DNA from 2 places in the Lactiplantibacillus sp. 7.2.4 genome. Region 2 is predicted to be linked to the other one. Evidence: riboswitches for the same ligand, from Rfam matches in the RefSeq annotation. Region 2 holds a riboswitch; the other holds the start of a gene.

Region 1 (7,380 bases), on a different contig from region 2:
TGCTGGAATTTTCTTGAGTTACCTGAAACAACAAGATCTTGAATCCTGAGCGCAGGCAATTTTATCGACTAGTTTTAAGATTTGTTGTCATTGAAATTTGTGGTATATGAGATAAGTGATTAATATTCAGGTCATCTTCTCAGTGATTAGATGCCATAAATTATCATCCATGCTGATTCAAAAAGTTTGCCTGAAGGACTAGATACTTAACATTCAATGGTCAATTGCACCCAGATAGGTGGTCGTTCATCCGCCATTCGAGTGGCTTCCCGACTGGAGGGGCTGGCTGACAATGCTCAAGGGCGAAGTTCTTCTTGTCCGGGCGGGTTTCCCGGGCTAGAAGAAGACTCGTATTTGAAATTGCGCAGTGGTTTTCTGCGTGAGTTCAAATCGATGTCCGCCCTGTTCCAGCGTTGTCAGCCGGCCCCGGAAGTCGGACTAGGAAGCGCATCGGCTGACGAACAGGAATCCATCAACTGGCACGATTTAATCATCCTTAATATTAAAGAATAGCTCAACGCGTGACTGACCGTTAATCGTTAAATAGGCAAATATTAACGCGCGTACCACGGATTTAACAATTTCTTATCACGATTCCCGGCCTTGACGTTTGCACTCGCGCCACTTCTGTTATAAGGTGAGTTTATTACAAATAGATGGAGGACCAACCTAATTATGAAACATAAACGCGGGCTAATCGTCGGGGGCAGCATCCTCGGTCTTTTAGTCATCGGGTACGTTGTCACCAGTCTGGTCTGGCAACACCAACAAACGTTCCTCACGAATACTTCGGTAGCCGGCGTCGACGTCAGCGGTAAGACCGTAGCGCAAGCCGCACCCAAGGTCAATCGGGCCTTAGAACACCGAACCTATCGGATTATTGAAAATGGCAAAACACAATATCACTTTACAAGCAAGTCTGCGGGCATCACGATCAATACCAAAAAAGATTTGACCAAGCTGGTCGCCAAGCAAAATTATTGGCGCTGGCCACTCGCCCTCTTACAATCAGCGCAAGCCGCTGACTCAGCCGCGGTCGGACAACTGACGATCAAGTACAGTGATTTGAACGCACTCCTGCAAAAAATCACGACGACTGCTAATCAAACCAAACGAACCAAGACTGAGAACGCCAAGTTAGTTTATAAAAATAACCAAGTGGTGATTCAAAAAGAAGTGCAAGGGACCGAGCTTGACCAAGCCAAGCTGAAGGCCGTTGTGACCAAGGCTATCAGTAATGGGCAGTCCCAAATTGCACTGAAAAAGGCCTACGTCACGCCAACGGTAACTAGCACAAGTGCCAGTTTGAAAACCGCCAAGACCAAATCGGCTAAATACGCGAGTGAAACGGCGACCTATAATATCAACGGTCACAAGTTCACGATTCCGCACGACTTGATTCTTAGCTGGATCAAAGTCGATAAACAGGGCAAGGTCAGCCTCGACCAGAGCGCCGTCTTGGCCTACGTCAAAAAACTCAATGATAAGTATCATACCTATCACACCACGCGGAAGTTCAAGAGTACTGCCCGCGGCACGGTCACGGTCAGCGGTGGTTTCTACGGTTGGACGATCAAAACTGAGTCCGAAGCCAAGGCATTAGCGGCTGAGATTCTAAAAGGTAAAGACTTCACCCGCTCGCCAATCACTAGTGGTTCCGGCTATAACAACAACGGGACCGACATTGGCAACACGTACGTCGAAGTCGATAAAGTCAACCAGCACATGTACGTCTACGTTGACGGCAAGCTCAAAGTTTCGACCGACGTTGTCACTGGGAAACCAGGCAAGCACGCCACAACGACTGGTGTCTGGTATATCTGGAACAAGGAAAAGAACGCGACGTTGAAGGGTGACAATGATGATGGCTCAAGCTATTCACAGCCTGTCTCCTACTGGATGCCATTTGATGACACTGGTGAAGGCATTCATGATTCATCCTGGCAAACCCATTACGGTGGCACTTGGTACAAGAAGCACGGGTCGCACGGTTGTGTGAACACCCCACCTTCCGTCATGAAGAAAGTCTTCGCGGCTGTTCCTGAAGGTACGCCTGTGATTGTTTTCTAATTTAAATTTAATTTAAAGAAGCCGGCCTGACAACGTTCAGGCCGGCTTTTGGCGCCCATTTTTACGGCTTACAGTTGCAGAATGATACCAGTTTGCGGCGGTTTTATGGTATTATTTATTAAAACAAACTAATAAATCTGGGGGACCAACTGCTATGCTATTAAAAACACTCGTTAAGCCTAAAGAACGCCTCGTCACGATCACGGCTGACGCAACTTTAGAAGACGCCTTAAAAGTCTTGGAAGATTCCGGCTTCCGCTGTGTGCCGATCTTAGACGAAACCGGCCATATTTTCCGCGGTAACATTTACAAAATGCATATCTACCGCCACAAGTCACGGGGTGGCGACATGTCACTTCCCGTCACGACCTTACTGAAAAACGCGACTAAGACGATTCAAGTCGATTCAGCGTTTTACAACATCTTCTTCTCCATCAAAGATTTGCCATACATCGCCGTCCTCGATGAACACGGCTACTTTTATGGCATCTTGACGCATACACGCCTGCTGGATATGCTGTCACAATCTTGGAACGTCAACGTTGGCAGTTACGTCCTCACCGTTGTCTCCGTTGGTGAACGTGGTGACTTAGCCGCCATGGCAAAAATCATCACCAAATATACGTCAATCGCCGGCTGTTTGACCTTGGACGTTCAAAATGGCACCTTGGGCTACCGGACCCTCTTCACCCTGCCAGAAAACGTCGACAGTGAAAAGCTCAAACGCATCATCGATAACTTGAACCGCAAACAATTCAAAGTTATCGAAGTTGAAGACTTACAAGCTGAATAGTCAGTATGCTTTGGCAGCCGCATTAAGAATTGAATTCTTGATGCGGCTTTTTTTTGCTGAAATGCTGGGTCAGATGTCCTGTTCGTCAGCCGATGGGCGCCTTATTCCGACTTCCGGGGCTGGCTGACAACGCTGGAACAGGGCGGACATCGATTTGAACTCACGCAGAAGATCACTGCGCAATTTCAAATACGAGTCTTCTTCTAGCCCGGGAAATTCGCCCGGACAAGAAGAATTTCGCCCTTGAGCATTGTCCGCCAGCCCCTCCAGTCGGGAACCCACTCGAATGGCGGATGAACGGCCACCTATCTGGGTACAATTGACCACTGAATATTAAGTGACTGGTCCTTCAAGTAAACTTTCAATTGACCTCAATAATGCTTTATCAGACTTAATCACTAAAAAATCGGTTGAATTTTATTCGCAAAATTCAACGGACATTAGTCTTGAATTTAGTCGATAAAATTACCTTCGTTTATAATTTGAGACTTTACTATCTCAAACGACTAAGGAAAGTTCTGACAAATTCAGTGAAACTGCTGATTCGAAAAGTTAAAACATGGGTTAGGAAGCATAGCTATCATTAGAAACCAGTCTGACAGTTAAATGTCAAAATGACCTTGGACTATGAATCAACGACTAATCCAACAAAAAGTTGAGTCCGCACACGTCCGCCTTTCGAATAGGATCCCGGCTGGAAGGTGTTCGGGGCAAGGCCAAGTGGTGAAATTCCACTTAGCAAGCGTTCTTTGCTTGGTTAGTGGAAGGTCAGTGTTTGAGACGTGGTTTGTCGGCTCAAACCTGTACCCACCACGTCACGGCTATGGCCCAGAATGCCTGGAAGTCGGCTTAGGACGTCACCACCACTGCAAGTTTACGCTAACTCGCACTGTTTCCAGCGGGTCACAGTTGGCCGCTTTTGACTTTGATTTCGACGTTGCCTTTGCTCCAATCCTCAATCCAACTCAAAAAGACCGTTACAATCACCGACATGAATCGGTATTGTAACGGTCTTTTAGGTCATCTAGACACGAGTTAACCTATTGGATCCGGTCACTAAAGTGTAAGATGCGATCTAAGCTATACATAATTGGTGCGGTAATACTCATGATAATTAATTCGGATAATGCGGTCGTAAGGTACGTTGGCCAGAATGCGACGCCGCTGCTCATCATGGTGATCATGATGGCAATCATGAACATCGAGACGGTGAAGAGGAAGATGTTCAGTAACATCCGCTGCCACACCGTCTTCAACTTAGGCGCGAGCCAAGTCAAAATCAGTAAGGCCAGTAAGGATTGGCCGCCACCGAATAAGACGTTGAGTAGGCTGGCACCTGGGCCAAAGGCGTCGAATAAAATCACCCCGGCAACGATGCCCCAGATATACTTGCGATTGAAGACTGCCAAATGATTCAGGCCTTCTGAGACCCGAAATTGGATGGCACCCGAGGCCAGACTGAAGGCTGCGGGACCGAGACATAGTACGACATACATTGCAGCGACCAGGGCATTAATGATCCATGGTCGAATTTTGGATTGCGTCATCCGCTTGATTCCTCCTAGTTTTTTAACGTGGGATGGTTACGAACCACGTATTGATTATGAAACAAAGCGAATATTATCGTAGCACGCCCTCAGCTTTCCCGCAAGCCAGCTAGGCAAAAATGCTGTCGGGAATAAATAGATCGCCCAAAGTTGCGGCCATGACTGCCTTGATTGCGGGCATTCGGTTGGCGGCCTCCTCGAAGACGACCGATTGCTTGCTTTGGAAGACGTCGTCGGTGATTTCAAACGCCGCAAGCTGGTATTGTTCACCGAGTTTGGCACCGAGATCAGTCTGATGGTCATGGAGTGCTGGTAAACAGTGCATGACGATGGTCGTTGCTTTGCCAGTCGCCGCTAGCAGGTCAGCGTTGATTTGGAATGGCAAGAGTTGTTTGATTCGTGCGCCATAATCGACCTGTTCACCCATGGAGACCCAGACATCCGTATACAAGGCATCCGCTTGGGCCACGGCCTGCTGCGGGTCGGCCGTGATCACGACGGTGCTTCCGGCGGCTTGCGCATACTGTTGTGCTAACGCGGTCACGTGGGCATCCGGCTGGAGTGCTGCGGGTGCGCCGATTGCCATATTGATACCGAGCATGGCACCAGCGACTAACAAACTGTTGGCCATATTATTGCGGCCGTCACCAACGTACGCTAGTGTCAGCCCTTTTAAATGTCCGAAGTGTTCTTTGAGCGTCAAGAAATCGGCTAAAATCTGGGTCGGATGCCAGTCATCCGTTAGACCGTTCCATACCGGTACGCCGCTATATTGCGCTAAGTCCTCGACAGTAGCCTGTTTGAAGCCCCGAAACTCGATGCCGTCATACATTGAGCCGAGCACTTTGGCCGTATCAACGACCGATTCCTTAGTGCCAAACTGAATATCGTTTTTACCGAGAAATTCAGGATGCGCGCCCAAGTCATTGGCTGCGACCGTAAAGGCCGAGCGTGTCCGCGTTGAGGTCTTCTCGAAGAGCAACGCGATATTCTTACCTTGTAAATAAGGGTGCGGAATATGTTGGGCTTTGAGCGCTTTTAAATGGCTCGCAAAATCGATCAGATAGGTCAATTCTGCGGGTGTAAAGTCGATTTCTTTTAAAAATGACTGACCTTGAAAATGATTATTCATGGGTTTAAACCTCCGTCGTTAAAGCTGATAAGACTTGCGTAATCGTGGCAACACCGGCTAATAAGTCGTCGGGTTGCATCACGATCGGTGGCAATAGGCGTAACGTATTATCCCCAGCTGATAACGTCAATAACCCGACTGCTTGTAATTGGGTGATGACCTGGCTGACGGGCAGCTGCTCGTCCAAATGAATCCCGACCATCAAACCTTTACCCGTCAATTGTTTGACGGCTGGTAATGCGGCAACTTGAGTCTCAAGTGCGTGCCACAAGGTTGCGGCGTGGTCACGAACTTCCGCCAACAACTCGGGCGTCAATTGCGTCAAAACACTCTTTGCGGCCGCCATTGCGAGGGCGTTGCCCGCAAAAGTCGAGCCATGGCTACCCGGACCAAACGCACTCGCAAATTGCTTGTGGCCGACCATCGCGCCAACCGGAATCCCGTTTGCTAACCCCTTCGCAACCGTATAAATGTCGGGGTCCAGGCCGTAACCTTCATACGCCATCCGGTAACCGGTCCGGCCGATGCCCGTCTGAACCTCATCGATGATCAGTAAGACGCCGGTTGCCTGACATTTCGCATTAACGTGTTGTAACCAGGCTTGTTCACCCGCGTAGACGCCACCCTCACCTTGGACGACTTCTAGAATGACCGCTGCTAAGTCCGGGGTGATTTGTGCTAGCGCCGCCTCATCGTTGTAAGGGGCAAAACTAATTCCTGGGACCAATGGCGCGTAACCGGCTTGAATATGGGGATTGCCCGTCATCGACATTGCACCATAAGTCCGGCCATGAAAGGAATGTTGGAAGGCTAAAATATTAGTCTTACCCGTATATTTGCGGGCGAGTTTGAGCGCCGCTTCGTTGGCCTCGGTCCCGGAATTGGCAAAATACACCAACCGGTCTTCACCATGGGCCAATAAGCCGGCGACTTGGTCCTGCAAGTCATTTTCATAGAGATTTGACGTATGCCAGATATGCGTCAATTGCTCAGCGACCGCTTGTTGAATCTGGGGTTGATGGTAGCCAAAGTTACAGACCCCGATACCGGCCGTGAAATCTAAGTATGTGTTGCCGTGATTGTCCATCAAGTGAACGCCTTGACCATCTTCAATCACAAATGGGAACCGTTGGTAAGTTGGAAAAACGTGTTGCATGGTCATACGGCCACCTCCTGAATAATTGCTGTACCGGGACGATCAATGGCATTCGTAATGACTGCCTGCTTGACACCGGTCTGAATTGCGGCGATTGCCGCGCGTACTTTGGGTTGCATGCCCGCCGTGATAACGGCCGTTTGAATCAGTCGCTGGGCCTGATGAGGCGAAAGTGACGTCATCAAATTGCCATGGTGCATGATGCCGGGAACATCCGTCAACAAGACTAATTTTTCTGCGTGTAACTGTTGTGCTAGGACCGTCGCCGCCATATCGGCATTAACATTCAACCATTGCTCATTTTCTGTAAGGGCCAGAGGTGCCAAAACGCCAATGTGGTGAGCCAACAGATGACTGAGCTGGTTGTCGTCGACTGCCGTGATGCGGCCAACATACCCCAACTGTTGGTAATCGACGAGTTTCCCCGTCAACAATTGATTATCGGCAGCATTCAGTCCAAGTACTGGTAGTCCATGTTGACTGAGCTGACTCAGCAATGCGGGTTGCGCATCTCCTAACAGCGCTAGTTTGGTCAAATTAAGGGTAGCGGCATCCGTGACGCGTAAGCCGTTGACTTTTTTGACTGGCAGGGCCAATTCATCCGTCAGCTGCGTGATCATTGGGCCGCCGCCATGTACGATCAGTAGTTGATAATCTTGGTCGCGCCAGTGCTGTAGCTGGG
Region 2 (7,380 bases):
ACCCGAGTGACCTCTCCGGTGGTGAACGTCAACGGGTCGCCATCGCCCGCGCACTCTACAACGACCCCAGCGTTATCCTCGCCGACGAACCCACTGCAAGCTTGGATACCCCGCGTTCAATAGACGTGGTCAAACGCCTCGCCACTGAAGCTCACCAGCACAACAAGGCCATCGTCATGGTGACACATGACCAACGTCTCATCGATGACTGTGATGTGGTTTATCAGATTGAAGACGGTAAAATGAGCCGGCGCGATTAGTTACCTAGCGCTTCTAAAAACTCGCTGTTCACTATGAACACCACATCCGATACTAAACGACGTCTCAATCTGAGGCGTCGTTTTTTTGAATACAGCGGATTTCATCTGCCTGTTTTTCACTGCCGTCGCTGTCCCAGTTCATAAGAGACATGCGGGCTGTGCGGGTTAATTTGTCATGAATTATGATTAAAATTGGCCCGTTAGTTGGCTTACTGTTCGTCAGCTAGAGATGCGTCCTATTCCGACCTCCGGGGCTGGCTGACAACGCTGGAACAGGGCGGACATCGATTTGAACTTACGCAGAAGATCACTGCGCAATTTCAAATACGAGTCTTCTTCTAGCCCGGGAAACTCGCCCGGACAAGAAGAACTTCGCCCTTGAGCATTGTCAGCCAGCCCCTCCGGTCGGGAAGCCGCTCGAATGGCAGATGAACGACCGCCTACCTTGGTACAATTGAGCATTGAGTATGAGGGACTGGTCCTTGAGACAAACGTTTAACTAGTATAGATACTGACTTATGGCATTTAATTATTGGGAAGACACTTGAATATTAGTCACCCATTTCAATACCGTAAACTTCAATGGCAACTAGTCTTGAATTCAGTTGATAAAATTACCTAATACTTAGAAGAGATTGCCGAAAAAACCACCGAATTCTCAACTCACCGTGGAGACATCGCCCAAAACCACAAAATCAGACCTCAAAGTGGAGATAAAAACCCATTTTGAAGTCTGATTTCACTTTGGAGCGGTGAACGACAAATCAGTAATTTAATCTTTCAGCAGCCACGTTTAGAACTCAAGGTTTTGCTACGTCAAGCGACCAGAGAAAATTCTAACAACTTCAGTTAAGTCGCTCGTCTGATGGCACAAGCAAGAAAGCTTAGCTATCATTAGAAACTAGTCTGATAGTTGACTATCAAAATGACCGCGGCTAAGAATCAACGACTAATTCAATAAAAAGTTGAGTGCGCACACATCTGCCTTTCGAATACCATCCCGGCTGGAAGGTGTTTCTGACAATGCTCAGCGATGAAATTTCACTTAGCAAGCGTCTTTTGCTTGGTTAGTGAAAGACCAGTATTTAAGACGTGGGTTGTCGGCTTAAATCTGTGTCCATCGCGTTCCAGCGTTGTCAGAAATGCCTGGAAGCCGGTGTAGGACGAACAAAACGACAGCTTTACGCTAACTCGCTTTGTTTCCAGCGGTTCTTAGCTGGTAGCACTTGAGCTCCAAAAATAGCACAATTTAATCATATTTAATCCCAATTGATAACAGTCACGCTTTCAATGATGTCGGCACGGATTCTTCACTCGTAATATTGCCGTGCAAAAAAGCCAGCTCAAGTGAGGTCACCCGAACTGGCGAAGATCATTTTTAGCGATTAATATTTTTATATCAAACGGCTCTAATTAGCTTGTGGTAATTTATAGCGTAAGGCGCGATACACCAGCGCGACCACGTATACCGTAATAAAGCGGTCGAGGTAATCAGTACCCACCTGAATCAAGAACACTGCCAGTGGTTTTGCCATTCCAGTCCCTAATAACAGTTGGACTAGCATGCTAGAACCTGATGACGTGATGCCTTGGAACAATATCACGGTGATTGCCGTCGACAACAGTGTGCCGGGTAACGAAATGACCGCCGCTAACCACCAGTTGGACCGCCATGTTCCAGGTTTGACCCGCCGGTAGAGTAGACCAGCGACTAGCCCCGTCACCAATTGAACTGGCATGAAAAATAGTGAGTATAAATCAGTTGTGGCACCGACGATCACGCCCGTCGCACCACCAGCCAGCATCCCACCAAGGGGCCCAAAGACCGCTGCAGCGAGGACCGTGCCAATCGAATCAAGGTAAATCGGTAATTTTAGCATCAGTGCAATGTTACTCCCGACGAAGTTCAAAGCGATGCACAGCGCTAATAAGGTAATCGTCCGCGTCTTTATTTTTCGCATGGCGTCACCAATTGGTTCAGGACTTGGGTCAAATCAGGCTCGGTCGCCCCGAATACAGTCGTTAAGAATAGCCGCCAGAATGCTGGGACATCAACATCCGTCATAATTTCACTATTAGCCGGCGTGTGCCAGAAGTCATGGTCATCGACAATCGACTGACCGCGGGCAACCCCCGTCGTCGCCACCGTCGTATAACTTTCGAAGCCCGCTAAAATGGCCGGGTCAATCATCGCAGCCACGGCCAACGGATCATTGATGACACAGCCAATCACCCGTTCGTACTGCCAGTGGAAATCAAAATAGAACTTGGTGATTTTTTCGACAAAGGATCCTAGCTCAGGATTGATGTCTTTAATATACGTCAACAAACTCGGCGTTAAGACGATTTTTCGCGTGACATCTAAGCCGACCATTTGAATCGGGACCGGCATTAAATCAAAGACGACTTTGGCCGCATCCGGATCACACCAGAAATTATATTCTGCCACTGGTGAACAATTGCCATGACTGCGATAACTGCCGCCCATCAAGGTAAACTGTTCGACTTGTTCAAATAGTTGCGGGTCACGCTGTAGTACCGTGGCAATATTGGTCAGTGGTCCCAATGCCAGAATTGACGTGGTCGGTGCTTCGGTCAGTGTATCCACAATAAAGGAAACGGCATCCTGAATCGGCCGAACCGCTGTGACTTCCGGAATCTGGCTATTCCCGAGGCCATCATCACCGTGCGTGTCTTGTGCACTGGTGTACGGCACTTCCAGTGGACGGTTGGCGCCTAAGTAGACCGGAATATCCAATCGGTCTGCCAAATCTAAAATTTTGAGGGCATTTTCTGCCCCGATGTGGGTGGGCACGTTCCCACAAACGATCGTAATCCCAATCACATTAAGTGCCGGTGATTTTAATGCCAGTAATAAAGCTAAACTGTCATCGATTCCGGGATCGCAATCAATAATGACGTTACGGGTTGCATTCATTCTCCTACCTCCGATTACTGAAGTTCTTGGTTTTTTATTCTGGGCAGTTTACGAACCAGACCAGCAGATTGCAACCAACCATGCTGAATTGTATGAAATGCTAGTCCAATTATAGCGGAGACGACCGTAATTGAAAACCACCAAAACGGTACTGTTAACGACATTCAAGTGGTTAGAACGTTTCGCCGGTGCTTGCACCATTTTCCACGCCACCCACTCGTCCATTAATTATGTAACTGAACTTTTACCGGAGTTCAGTAAGTGTAGCGCTGGAAAACATGGTACAATGTGACTACTAAAGATAAAGTAGGTGTCGAATCATGCGTAAAGTTCAGTTTTATGGGGCCATTTCAATTGACGGTTACCTTGCGACTAAAGATAATCGTCTCGACTGGTTATTCCAGACGCCCGGCGCTAACGATGCCCCTACCGAAGCGTTCATGCAGCAAGTTGATACGGCCATTATGGGTCGCCATACTTACGAGTACACGATGGAACAAACGACCGATCAGCTCATCAATCCTTACAATCCAGCGACTCGCAACATTGGGATGACGAGCCAGCCGCAACCAGGTGACGAGCGCACGCAATTCACCAACAGCCCGGTTGCAGACATTGTTCAAGACCTCCGACTAGCGCCCGGTCGTAACATCTGGATCGTTGGTGGCGCCGGCGTCTTAATGCCACTACTCGCCGCGGACCTGATTGACGACCTCTACATTCAAATCGCACCGATCATCCTCGGCACTGGCATTCCACTGTTCACTGCCGTGGCGCATCAGCAACGCTTTGAACTGGTCGCAACCAACCACTATGACCAACTCGCTGAAGTCCATTTTCAACGACTGCCAACTGAATAGCATGCAAAAGACCGATTTGGCAATCATCGCCAAACCGGTCTTTTCTTCAAATCCATTTGTATCAATTAACGGCTAATCGGGTAACGACTGACCACAGACTCAAGCAGCTGCCTGCCGTTTAACTGCCCCACGCAGGAGCAACGGGGCAATCAAGGTCGTCAAAATAATTGCCGTGATCACTGCCGAATACCGGTCAGCTGACAACAACTTTCCTTGATACCCAATCTGCGCAATAATCAACGCCATTTCACCCCGCGAGACCATCCCAGCCCCGATTTCATAACCACTCAACCAGTTGAAGCCGGCTAACCGTGCCCCAATTCCAGCCCCGAGTAATTTCGTGACGATCGCCGCAATTGTAATCACGACAATGAACCAGAAATCGCTCAAGAAGCCTTTAAATGACATGTTCAAGCCGATGCTAACGAAGAAGACCGGGATGAAGACCGCGTTCCCAATCGGCTGGATATGGTCATCAATGACCTCGTGATAATCGGTCTGACCAACTGCAATACCAGCGAAAAATGCCCCAATCACGGCACTCAGGCCAATCATATCGGCTAAATAAGAGAGGCCAAAACAAATCACCAGCGACATCAGCGTAATCGACGTCGGCACTAATAGTGCATTCCCGACCGCCATCAAGTGTGGCACGACCCATTTGACCACGAAGAACAAGGCAATGAAGAACGCTAGCTGAATCGCTAACGACAACCCCAGATTCGTCGAGGCGTGACTCCCTCCACCGCTGACTTCACTACCGAATAGGCTAATCATCAGACTTAAAATCAGCACGGCCAGTACGTCATCCACGACGGCCGCACCCAAAATCGTGGTGCCTTCCTTACCATCGAGTGCGCCAAGTTCTTTCAACACGGCCACAGAAATGGAAACCGACGTCGCCGCAAAGGTCACGCCCAAAAACAAACTTTCAGTGGCATTCAAATGAAACATCTGACTGCACCAATCAATGACGCCGACGGGCAAAATCACACCCAGCACTGCGACTAACAGACTGGGACGCCAATATTTTTTTAATAACTGTAAATTACTTTCCAACCCGGCCATGAACATCAAGATGATAACGCCCAGTTCGGCGAAGTCCTTGATGAAACTCGTGGCTGAGACCCAGCCGAGCACAGCGGGACCCAAGACGATACCACTCAACAACTGACCAATCACGGCCGGTAAGCCCATGCGGACACTCAAATGGCCGGCGACTGCGGTCACGATTAAAATTAATGCTAAACTACCAACGTAATCCATTAAATCCTCCTAATTCCAAAAAAAGACACGTCAAGAAGCGACTACCCAACCCAAAAGTAGTCCGCATTCTTGAAGTGTCCTTCAACCGTAAAAACTATTCGTGGAACTAGTATAGCATATTTTCATGAGTCTGGCCGTGACAACTGCTCGTGAAAGCGGTTATAATAAGTTTACATTCTGTTAATCGAAAGGTCGCTTCGTCGTGTTGAATATTCCAGATTTTCGTCAACGTTTTGGTTTCTTAATTTTTTCCATCTTACTTAATTCTGCCGCTAATGCTCTGACGATTTCAACTAGTCTCGGGAGTGCGGTCTGGACTGGCTCGAGCGTTAACCTCTCCGACTGGACGCATATCTCACTCGGAACGACACTCCTCTTATATGGCGTGGTCGTCACCATCCTCAATCAACTGTTATTGGGGCATTTTGACCGGCGCCGCTTTATTTCTAATCTCCTATACATCGTGCCGTTTAGCTACCTCGTGCAGTTTATCGGCTATTTCTGGGATTGGCTGAGAATTCCGGCACTCCCACTGATTCCGCGCCTGATTCTCAATATCTTAGGCTTGTTAGGGGTGGCCGCGGCCGTGTCCATTTATCAACGGTGTAATTTAATTCAACATCCCAACGATGACTTATCGTACATTTTACGGTTCCGGTTCCTCCACGGCTCAGCCATCATCGCGCAATGGACCAGTTATCTGCCACCTCTCGCGATCATCGTCATCTCATTTTTCGCCACTGGACACCTGCGTGCGATCGGGTTCGGTACCGCCTTTGCCTTAATTGCCCAAGGCGCCATCATGGGCTGGTCGGATCACCACGTCTTTCCACGCCTCAAGCACCACGTCGACGTTGCTCAGGCCCATCACTCCGCTTAAACGCGTATTGACAAACGCCCACGCCAAACCCAATAATGGGACTATTCTAATTTATTGGGGTCATGCACATGAATCTTACGCAACTTACGAGTCAAATTGTTTTGATGTTCATTCTGATGTTGGTCGGACTACTGGTGAATAAGCTCGGCTTTATGCATGCCCAGACTTCGACTGACTTAACGAACATTCTATTGTACATCGTTTCACCCTGCCTGATTATTCAGGCGTTTGAGCAATCGTTCTCGGCGGACCGATTGCAGTTACTGGCACGCGTGATTGTCGGTATTATCATCATTTACATTATTATGATTATTGTGACTCAGCTATTATTCAAACCAGTGGCGGATCCAAATTTGCGGCGAATTATGCGCTACGGTTCGGTTTATTCCAACGCCGGCTTTATGGGCATTCCACTGACTAGCTCACTATTCGGCGCGACCGGTGTCTTCTTCGCGGTCGCATCGCTGGCAGCCTTTAACATTTTCAGTTGGACGCACGGCATTAGCCTGTTTACTGGCCGACAAGGGAACCGCCGTGAAAACTTCAAGCAAATCGTGTTGAATCCCAATATCATTGCCATCGTGGTCGGTTTAATTCTGTTCGTGACGTCATTTCGGTTACCAACCATCGCGAATAGTGCGATTAAATACGTGAGCTCGGTCAACACGCCACTATCGATGATCGTCATCGGTAATAGCTTGGCGGATGTCAAACTAAATCGCGCCACACTTGATAAGCGCCTCTGGTGGGTGCTGTTGCTCCGTAATTTGCTGTTTCCCTACCTAGCGATCGTCGTCCTGCAGCTGATGGGAATCACTGGTGTGCCGCTGTACACGACCGTGTTGATGGCCGCTTGCCCAGTCGCCGGCATCGTCGTCTTATTTTCGCTGAAAGTCCATGGCAACCCCGGCCCGGCGGTCGCACTCATGAGTATTTCAACGATTCTAAGCGTCGTCACGATTCCAATCGTCTTTGCACTTGTGAACTTACATTAGCGCTAGCAACAAGCTAGGCCTAGCGGGTACACTGGCATTCAAACCAGCGCCACTACCCAAATAAATCTAAAATAGACGTATCAGAATTATTGAAAATCCTGACACGTCTATTTTTTACAATCGATTGCCTTGCGTTGATTCATATCGCTTAGTTAATCTTGAACGTTACTTTGCGGCCACG

Evidence for each region. Region 2 has a riboswitch for preQ1 ahead of KGF70_RS10995 (nucleoside hydrolase). Riboswitches for the same ligand answer to the same signal wherever they lie in the genome.
Region 1: another riboswitch for preQ1. It lies ahead of KGF70_RS08745 (QueT transporter family protein); the one in region 2 lies ahead of KGF70_RS10995 (nucleoside hydrolase).

What each region holds. Positions count from the first base shown of each region.
Region 1 covers NZ_JAGYGS010000022.1:25,794-33,173, reverse strand. The annotation lists gene KGF70_RS08755 (peptidoglycan binding domain-containing protein) at 676-2,070, shown strand; gene cbpA (cyclic di-AMP binding protein CbpA) at 2,225-2,863, shown strand; gene KGF70_RS08745 (QueT transporter family protein) at 3,904-4,410, opposite strand; PreQ1 riboswitch class I at 4,419-4,463, opposite strand; gene argF (ornithine carbamoyltransferase) at 4,520-5,542, opposite strand; gene KGF70_RS08735 (acetylornithine transaminase) at 5,547-6,704, opposite strand; gene argB (acetylglutamate kinase) at 6,701-7,380, opposite strand, start outside.
Region 2 covers NZ_JAGYGS010000035.1:12,821-20,200, reverse strand. The annotation lists gene KGF70_RS11005 (ABC transporter ATP-binding protein) at 1-260, shown strand, start outside; gene KGF70_RS11000 (ECF transporter S component) at 1,670-2,221, opposite strand; gene KGF70_RS10995 (nucleoside hydrolase) at 2,209-3,198, opposite strand; PreQ1 riboswitch class I at 3,219-3,263, opposite strand; gene KGF70_RS10990 (dihydrofolate reductase family protein) at 3,519-4,058, shown strand; gene KGF70_RS10985 (cation:proton antiporter) at 4,158-5,324, opposite strand; gene KGF70_RS10980 (hypothetical protein) at 5,527-6,204, shown strand; gene KGF70_RS10975 (AEC family transporter) at 6,273-7,199, shown strand; gene KGF70_RS10970 (aspartate ammonia-lyase) at 7,365-7,380, opposite strand, start outside.